4 regions of the Streptomyces sp. NPDC092045 genome follow, and region 1 is predicted to be linked to each of the others. Evidence: riboswitches for the same ligand, from Rfam matches in the RefSeq annotation. Region 1 holds a riboswitch; each other region holds the start of a gene.
What was found. A riboswitch is a leader RNA that binds a small molecule or an ion and turns the genes downstream of it on or off. The one in region 1 is predicted to bind cobalamin.
Positions count from the first base shown of each region.

Region 1 (2,188 bases):
TCCGGCCGCCGTCCACAGCGGGACCGCGGCTCCCGCGCGCGCCGGGGACGGCTTCACGGCCGTGGGGGTCACTTGGCGAGGCCGTACGAGCGGAGCGCCGCCGCCACCTTCTCGACGGCCTCGACGGTGCGGATCGTGGGGTTGAGCGCCTGGCCGCTGAGCAGCACGTACCGCTTGTTCTCGACCGCCGTCATGCTGCGGGTGACCGGGTCGGACTCCAGGAACTCGATCTTCTCGGCGGCGCTCTCGGCCGACTGCGAGCGGCGGGTGAGGTCGCCGATGACGAGGACGTCGGGGTCGCGGTCGGCGACGGTCTCCCAGTTGATCTGGGGCCACTCCTCCCTGGTGTCGTCGAAGACGTTCTTCGCGCCCAGCTCGCGGGAGACGATGCCGGGGGCGCCGCAGCAGCCCGCCATGTAGGGCGCCTCGGCGTTGGCGAACCAGTAGAGGACGGTGGCGTCCTTGAAGTCCCCGCCCGAAGTGGCCTTCGTCACGCGGGCCTTGAGCTCGGCGACGAGCTTCTCGCCGCGCTCCGGGACCGCGAAGATCCGGGCCAGGTCGCGGATCTCGCCGTAGACCGTCTCCATGGTGAGCGGTCGGACGCGGACGCCGTCGCCGTCGCCGCTGTTGTCCTTGCCGACGCAGTCGGTGGGCGAGAGGTAGGTGGGGACGCCGAGCTTCTCGAACCGCTCGCGGGCCGCCACCCCGCCCTTGCCGAGGGTGTACGTGAAGGAGGCGGCGGCGAAGTCGGGTTCGGCGTCGAGGACCTTCTCGAAGGAGGGGTAGCGGTCGGCGAGGCGCGGGACCTCGGCGTTCTCCTTCTCCAGGCCCTTGAGGACGGGGTCCGTCCAGGTGCCGGTGCCCACCATGCGGTCGGCGAGGCCGAGGGAGAGCATGATCTCCGCCGCGCCCTGGTCGAGGGCGACGGCCCGCTCCGGCGCGCGCTCGACGCGGACGGGCCGTCCGCAGTTGTCGTCGAGGACGACGGGATACCCGTTCTTCGGCTTCCCGGCGGGCCGGTCGGACGCGGGGGTGGTCCCCGCGCCGCAGCCGGTCGCGGTCAGGAGCAGGACTCCGGTCAGGAACGGCACGGCGGAGCGGACGGGGTGTGCGAGCGGCACGGGACTTCCTCTGCGGCCACGGCTCATGCGCGGAGCCTGTCGTACGGTGCTCCCCGGGCGGGCGTGCGCCGGGGCCGCCAGCAGGTCTTCGGACTCGGGGTCGTCCGGACGGGGCGCCTTCCCGGGCCGTCGTCGCCGCCCAGTGGCCGATGCTCCGCCCGTCGCCCTCACCGCTGCGCGTCAGTTCCGGTCTCGCACCGGATTCCCTGACCCGTGCACGCACCCGTTCGGGCGCGTACAAAGGTGCGACTGGCCCCGGCACAGTACCACCGGCCCGGGGACGTGCCCGGGGGCGCGGTGGGCGTCAGACGCGCAGCTGCCTGGCCTCGAAGCGGCCGTCCCCGAGGACCAGGACGAAGGAGACCTGCTGCCCCTCCGAGACGGTCCCGCTCTCGTCCTCGATGTCCTCCGCGCTGAACCAGACCTGGTCCCGGGAGCCGACGGGGACGACGAACCCGTATCCCCCGAGACGGTTGAAGGACCGCACGAACCCTTTGCTCCTGCCTTCCACGGCTGCCTCCTCCTCGGCGTCGGCGACGCGGGCGAGGGGTGTCCCGGCCGGGTCCGGCCGTGTCCGCGTCTCAGGGGAGGTGTACCCCGTCCGTCCGCGCTTCGCCCGTCGGCGGGCGGCGGTGCGCGAGCACTCCCGGGCATCTCGTAGAATATTCAACAGAGGTCCGGTGTCGGAGATCCCCCGTGTTCGACACCGGGCCTCGTCGTGTGTCCGGCGCCTTCCGGAGCGGGCGGGGCGCTCCTCAGCGGCCTCCGGGGTACGAGATCCTCGCCGTGATCCTGGCGATGCGCGCCGCCGTCTCGGCGGGCGGGGCCACCGGCTGGACGATGTGGCTGACGGTGAGCCGGACGACCGTCTCGACGGCGAGCCCGCGCGACTCCTCGTCCACCTCGGGCCAGGCCTCGGTCGCGTACGTGTGGAGCATCGCCATGGCCGTGCCGAAGACCGGCTCCGTGCGGGTGGTGAGGTAGGCGAGGAGGTCGTCCTCGCCGCCCCGTGCCGCGACCAGGACGCTCTTGATGAGGGGGTTGTCCACGGCCTGCTGGAGCGTGTA
Region 1 covers NZ_JBIVSC010000003.1:725,459-727,646, forward strand. The annotation lists gene ACIQKA_RS13445 (FecCD family ABC transporter permease) at 1-72, opposite strand, end outside; gene ACIQKA_RS13450 (ABC transporter substrate-binding protein) at 69-1,148, opposite strand; cobalamin riboswitch at 1,204-1,329, opposite strand; gene ACIQKA_RS13455 (cold shock domain-containing protein) at 1,426-1,632, opposite strand; gene ACIQKA_RS13460 (TetR family transcriptional regulator) at 1,877-2,188, opposite strand, start outside.

Region 2 (2,188 bases), on a different contig from region 1:
GCCGGCGACCCCGGCGTCCGGGTCGAGATGGAGAAGGCCACCACGCCCACCCACTGACACCGGCAGCGCCGAAAGGGCCCGGGACCTCCACCAGGAGGCCCCGGGCCCCGGCGCGTCCCCGGTGTGCACACTTCCCCCATGGACTTCACGATCAGGGCGGTACGGCCCGAGGAGTACGAGGTGCTCGGCGAACTGACCGGGCGCACCTATCTGGACGACGGACTGCTGAAGTACGGTGCCGAGGACTCCTACCTGGCCGTGCTGCGGGACACGGAGCGGCGGGCCCGCGAGAGCGAGGTCCTCGTCGCGGAGGACACCGGGGACGCGGCGGGGCGGATCGTCGGCGGGGTGACCTTCGCCCGGGGCGGCACCCCGTGGGCCGACATCGCGGTGGCCGGCGAGGCCGAGTTCCGGATGCTCGCGGTCGCCCGGGAGGCCCGCGGCCGGGGCGTCGGGGAGGCCCTCGTACGGGCCTGTGTCGACCGGGCGCGGGCCCTCCCGGGGTGCGCCCGGATCGTGCTCTCGACGGGCGCGGAGATGATCGCGGCGCACCGGATCTACGAGCGGACGGGCTTCGTCCGCACCCCGCACCGGGACTGGGAGCCCTCCCCCGATCACTCTCTGCGCACCTACTCCCTGGAGTTCTGAGCCCAAGTCCCTTCCAGGGGGCGACACAACATGTGGGGGGTGCCATGAGCGGCGCCCCCCACATGTATGCTCGTCCTCGCTGTCGACGCAGGGGAATCCGGCGCGAATCCGGAACTGTCCCGCAACGGTGTGCTTCGTGCGGTTTCGTCCGGGGTGAGTCCGAACACCTGCCGACAGCGCACCCGGTCCTTCCGTTCCGGGTGCCACAGACGTCCGGGCCTCGCGGAGTGGGCCGGTGGACGCGGCGCGTCACGCCTGGACGCCCGCCCGTCCGCCCTCCCCCGCCGAGGCCCCGAGCCGAGCGAGGGAGAGCCCCCACGTGACCATCGCGCCCGCCGATCCGGCTTCGGCCGAGGCTTCCGCGGTCGAGAGCGACGGCCCCGGGACCGTACTGCTGCGGACCCTGACCGACCTCACCGCCGATCTCCCCGACACCGACCCCGGCAGGGTCGCCGCCGCCGCGCTCCGCGGCCGCAGCTCCGCCGCGGACGAGGCGGAGCTGCGCGAGCTGGCCACCGAGGCGGCCGCCGGCCTGATCGCCGAGGACCCGGCGTACTCCCGGCTCGCCGCCCGGCTCCTCACCGTCACCATCGCGGACGAGGCCGCCTCCCAGGGCTCGGTCGACTTCTCCTCCTCGGTCGCCGTCGGCCACCGCGAGGGCCTGATCGCCGACCGCACCGCCGAGTTCGTCGCGCTGCACGCCGACCGCCTCGACGCCACGATCGACCGCGCCGGCGACGACCGCTTCGGCTACTTCGGCCTGCGCACCCTCTACTCGCGCTACCTGCTGCGCCACCCGATCACCCGCAAGGTGATCGAGACCCCGCAGCACTTCATGCTGCGCGTCGCCTGCGGCCTGGCCGAGGACGAGAGCGTCCGCGCGCTCGACGAAGTGGCCGCGCTGTACCGCCTGATGAGCCGGCTGGACTACCTGCCGTCCTCCCCCACGCTCTTCAACTCCGGCACCCGCCACCCGCAGATGTCCTCCTGCTACCTCCTGGACTCCCCGCAGGACGAGCTGGACTCCATCTACGACCGCTACCACCAGGTCGCGCGCCTCTCGAAGCACGCGGGTGGCATCGGCCTCTCGTACTCCCGCATCCGCGCCCGCGGTTCGCTGATCCGGGGCACCAACGGGCACTCCAACGGCATCGTGCCGTTCCTGAAGACCCTGGACGCCTCCGTCGCCGCCGTGAACCAGGGCGGCCGCCGCAAGGGCGCCGCCGCCGTCTACCTGGAGACCTGGCACGCGGACATCGAGGAGTTCCTGGAGCTCCGCGACAACACGGGCGAGGACCAGCGCCGCACGCACAACCTGAACCTGGCGCACTGGATCCCGGACGAGTTCATGCGCCGCGTGAACGCCGACGCCGAGTGGTCGCTGTTCTCCCCCTCGGACGTGCCCGAGCTCGTCGACCTGTGGGGCGAGGAGTTCGACGCCGCCTACCGCAGGGCCGAGGCGGCCGGCCTGGCCCGCAAGACGATGCCGGCCCGCGACCTGTACGGCCGGATGATGCGGACCCTGGCCCAGACCGGCAAC
Region 2 covers NZ_JBIVSC010000004.1:62,376-64,563, reverse strand. The annotation lists gene mctP (monocarboxylate uptake permease MctP) at 1-57, shown strand, start outside; gene ACIQKA_RS13760 (GNAT family N-acetyltransferase) at 139-648, shown strand; cobalamin riboswitch at 698-838, shown strand; gene ACIQKA_RS13755 (ribonucleoside-diphosphate reductase subunit alpha) at 968-2,188, shown strand, end outside.
Region 2: linked by a shared signal. The riboswitch ahead of ACIQKA_RS13755 (ribonucleoside-diphosphate reductase subunit alpha) and the one ahead of ACIQKA_RS13450 (ABC transporter substrate-binding protein) in region 1 are both predicted to bind cobalamin.

Region 3 (2,188 bases), on a different contig from region 1:
TGATCAGTCCGGCCGCGTCGAGCGCGGGCGCCCGGTCGGGTCCGGCTCCGACGACTACGGCTCCGCGCCAGGGGGTGAGCCGGACCTCGTCGGCGGGCAGCAGGGCGCGGAGCTGGGCGGCGGTGAGGCGGCCGAGGGGGGCGAGCACGTGGAGGGCGGCGGGCCCGAGGGGGCCGGGGGCGGGCGGCGGCCCCTGCGGCAGGACCGGCTCGGACACCTCTTCCGCGGCGAGCGCCTCTCGTCCGTCGCGCCTTGCGTCTCGTACGTCGCGCACGTCTCGTACGTCTCGTACGTCGGGCCCGGAGCCCTCCGGCAGCTCCCGCACGCGCCAGACGCCGGTGCCGGCCGCGCGGGCGGCGGAGAGGAAGACGTGGGCGGCGGCGAGGGCGGCGCGGGGCGCGTCGGCGGCGGCGACGCGCACGGCCCGGCCGCCCAGGTGCAGGAGCGCGGTGCGGGGGTCCACTGCGACCAAGGTCACATCCCCGCCGAGGCCGGTGACGTCGCCGCGGCCGTCGTCCAGGACGAAGAGGAAACGGCCCGAGAGCGCGGCGGCCCAGGGCGCGGCGCAGAGCCGTTCGTCCAGCTCGCGGGCCCACAACTGCACGTCGGCCGCGCCGAGTCCGTCGAGGCCCGCGGCCGGGGAGGCCACGATGTTGCGGACGCGCTCGTGGGTGGCCGAGGGCAGCAGGCCCGCCTCCGCCAGGAGCGCCGCGAGCTCCGCCCCGCAGCCGTCCGCGAGGCCGCGCAGCTCGGCGTTCCCGCGCGAGGTGACGCTGATCCGCCCGTCCCCCAGGGCCTCGGCGGCGTCCGCCAGGACCTCCACCTGACGTGCCGTCAACCTTCCTGCGGGCAGCCGCAGTCGGGCCAGGTGCCCGTCGTCGGCGGAGTGCAGCCGCAGCGCCCCGGGGCAGGCGTCGCCGCGCTCCCGCACACGGGGTGCGCCGGGGGCGGGCTTCGGGGTCGGGACGGGCGGCATGGCGGCGAGCATACCCACGGGAAAACCGGCGGCCGGCGGGGTGTGACCGGCCTGACTCCGGGTGCCGCGGCGGGGGCACGGGGACCGGCTCCCCGGGAGCAGGCGGGGGCACGGGGATCGGCTTTCCACGAGCCGGACGGGTGTGAGCCGGCACGCCCCGGCCCCGCTCCGGTGTGATCCGCCCGACCCTCCCGCTCCCTCCGGCGTCCGGAGTTCACGATCTAGGATGCAAGCGGCATGGGGTCCCAGGACCCCGGGGAGGAAGCCCGGTGAGATTCCGGCGCGGTCCCGCCACTGTGAGCCGGCCCGGCACCTCCGGGCCGGTGAGTCAGGAACTCCTGCCGTCCACACGACCACCCGGGGCGCGGACAACCCCGAGGAAGGCCTGCGCTCGCCATGCTTCTGCTGCTGTCGCACTCCGACACCGACCTGCTCAGTGCCCGCGCGGCCGGCGGACCGGTGGAGTACCGGTTCGCCAACCCGTCCCGGCTCCCGCTCGCCGACCTCGACGGGCTCCTCGACGGCGCCGAACTCGTCGTCGTCCGGCTCCTCGGCGGCCTCCGCTCCTGGCAGGACGGGCTCGACGCGATCCGCGCCGCCGGGAAGCCGGTCGTCGTGCTCAGCGGCGAACAGGCGCCCGACGCGCAGCTCATGGAGGCGTCCACCGTGCCCGTCGGCGTCGCCACCGAGGCGCACGCCTACCTGGCGCACGGCGGCCCCGCCAACCTGGAGCAGCTCGCCCGCTTCCTCTCCGACACCGTCCTGCTCACCGGCCACGGCTTCGAGGCCCCGGCCGCCGCCCCGACCTGGGGCCCGCTGGAGCGCACGCCGAAGGCCACCGAGGGCCCGACGATCGCCGTGCTCTACTACCGCGCCCACCACATGAGCGGCAACACCGGCTTCGTGGACGCCCTGTGCGAGGCGATCGAGGACGCCGGAGCCCGCGCCCTCCCGCTGTACGTGGCCTCCCTGCGCGCCCCCGAGCCGGAGCTGCTCGACACCCTCCGCACCGCCGACGCCATCGTCACCACCGTCCTCGCGGCGGGCGGCACCAAGCCCGCCGAGGCGCAGGCCGGCGGCGACGAGGAGGCCTGGGACGCGGGCGCGCTCGCCGCGCTCGACGTGCCGATCCTCCAGGCCCTCTGCCTGACCGGCTCGCGGTCCGCGTGGGAGGAGAACGACGAGGGCCTCTCCCCGCTGGACGCCGCCAGC
Region 3 covers NZ_JBIVSC010000005.1:92,662-94,849, reverse strand. The annotation lists gene ACIQKA_RS16245 (cobalamin biosynthesis protein CobG) at 1-988, opposite strand, end outside; cobalamin riboswitch at 1,199-1,333, shown strand; gene cobN (cobaltochelatase subunit CobN) at 1,373-2,188, shown strand, end outside.
Region 3: linked by a shared signal. The riboswitch ahead of cobN (cobaltochelatase subunit CobN) and the one ahead of ACIQKA_RS13450 (ABC transporter substrate-binding protein) in region 1 are both predicted to bind cobalamin.

Region 4 (2,188 bases), on a different contig from region 1:
GGCCGCAAGGGCGGCGTCGTCCGCTGGTCGACCGCGACCCGGATGTTCGTCGCCTGGGGCCTGACCCTGCCCGCCGCGGGCCTGGTCGGCGCCGGCGCCGAGTTCCTCACCAAGCAGGGCCCCTGGGGCATCGCCGCCGTCGCGGTCCTCCTCGTGACCGGCTCGGCCGTCATCTGGGCGCTCTCCCGCCGCAAGCCGGTCGACCACCACAACGTCACGGCCGACGACCTCGACGCCCCCGGCGCCGAGCCCGCGGGCGTGGTGACCACCGCCATCGCGGCCGTCACCCCGCCGCCGGCCGGCTCCGTGGCCGCCGTCACCGACGAGGACCTCAAGGCGACCATCCTCGCCCCGGCCCCCACCGACCCGACCGCTCCCCCGGCCCCGGCCGCGAAGGTCTAAGGAAAGAACCACATGAAGATCGACTGGGCAGCCCTCGGCTCCGTCTTCGGCGTCAGCCTCGTGGCCACCGTCGCCCTGGTGGGCCTCTTCAGCCTCGGCATCGTCGGCCTCACCAAGCAGGAGGGGGCCGCGGCCCGGGGAGGCTCCGCCGCCCTGGCCCGCACCGGCGCCTACGCCTGCTTCGGGCTGTGCCTGGCCGCCGTGGCGTACGGCATCTACCTGATCGTCGTCTGACGGTCCCCGCTCCACCGGCCGGGGGGGGGGGGGGGGGGGGGGGGGGGGGGGCCGGCCCCCCGGGCGGGGGGGGGGGGGGGGCGGGGGGCGGGGGGCGGCGGGGGGGGGGGCGGGCCGGGCCTCGCGGGTCCAAGGGGTCTGCCCGAGGGGGGGGGGGGGGGGGGGGGGTCCGGTGGTGGGGGGTGGGGGGGGGGGGGCCCCCCCCCCCGGGGGGGGGGCCGCCCCCCGGGGGGGGCCCCCCCCCCCCGGCCCCTTTCCTGTGGTGCTCCGCACAGTGCGCCGCCGCAGGTCAAGGCTGGGTTGACGCCCGTTCTCGGGGCGTGGTGGACTGCCGAGGCCATTACGGCGGCAGCAGAGGAAGTCCGGTGCGAATCCGGCGCGGTCCCGCCACTGTGACCGGATCCGAGGGTCCGGGAGTCAGGAACTCTCGCCGCCGGTCACGTCGATCCAGGGCGCGGACCCTGAGTGAGGACATAGCGCCATGCCCGGCCGCAGCAGAGCCACCGGTGTCTTCGCGTACGGAGCGGCCGCGGGCCTCGCCGTCGACCTGCTCCTCGGCGACCCCCGCCGGGGCCACCCCGTCGCCGCGTTCGGCCGGGCCGCCGCCGCCGTCGAGCGGCGCCTCCACCACGACCACCGCGGCTGGGGCGCCCTGCACACCGCCGTCTGCGCCGGTTCCACCGCCGCCCTCGGCGCCCTCGCCGCCCGGGCCGTGCGGGACCGGCCGGCCGCCGCCGCCGCGCTGACCGCCGCCTCCGTGTGGGCCGTCGTCGGCGGGACGACCCTGGGCCGGGAGGCCCGCGCGATCGGCGGGGCGCTGGCCGCCGGGGACCTGGAGGTGGCCCGCGAACGGCTGCCCCACCTGTGCGGGCGCGACCCGCAGTCCCTGGACGGTCCCGCGATGGCCCGCGCGGTCGTCGAGTCGGTCGCCGAGAACACCTCGGACGCCGTGGTCGGCGCCCTGTTCTGGGGCGCGGTCGCGGGCGTGCCGGGGCTGGTCGGCTTCCGGGCGGTCAACACCCTGGACGCGATGGTCGGCCACAGGTCCGCCCGGTACCGCCGCTTCGGCTGGGCCTCGGCCCGCCTCGACGACCTGGCCGGCTGGCCGGGCGCGCGCCTGACGGCCGTGCTCGCCACCGCCGCCGGCGGGAACCCGCGCGGAGCCGTGCGGGCCTGGCGGGCGGACGCGCCGAAGCACCCGAGCCCCAACGCGGGCCCGGTCGAGGCCTCCTTCGCGGGCGCGTTGGGCGTACGGCTCGGGGGCACCCTCTCGTACGGCGGGCGCGTCGAGCACCGGCCGGTCCTGAACGGGGAGGGGCGGGCCGTCGAGGTGGCGGACATCGAACGGGCGGTGGCGCTCTCGCGCCGGGTGACCGCACTGACCCTGGCCGCCTGCGTGGGCGGCCGTCTGATCGCCGGCGCGGTGAAGCGCGGGAAGCGGAGGAGCGCATGAGGGGCGGGAGGGGCGGGGGCCTGCTGGTCGCCGGGACCACGTCCGACGCGGGCAAGAGCGTCGTGACGGCCGGGATCTGCCGGTGGCTGGTCCGCAAGG
Region 4 covers NZ_JBIVSC010000011.1:52,925-55,112, forward strand. The annotation lists gene ACIQKA_RS23525 (anion permease) at 1-402, shown strand, start outside; gene ACIQKA_RS23530 (hypothetical protein) at 415-636, shown strand; cobalamin riboswitch at 952-1,083, shown strand; gene ACIQKA_RS23535 (cobalamin biosynthesis protein) at 1,118-2,089, shown strand; gene ACIQKA_RS23540 (cobyric acid synthase) at 2,086-2,188, shown strand, end outside.
Region 4: linked by a shared signal. The riboswitch ahead of ACIQKA_RS23535 (cobalamin biosynthesis protein) and the one ahead of ACIQKA_RS13450 (ABC transporter substrate-binding protein) in region 1 are both predicted to bind cobalamin.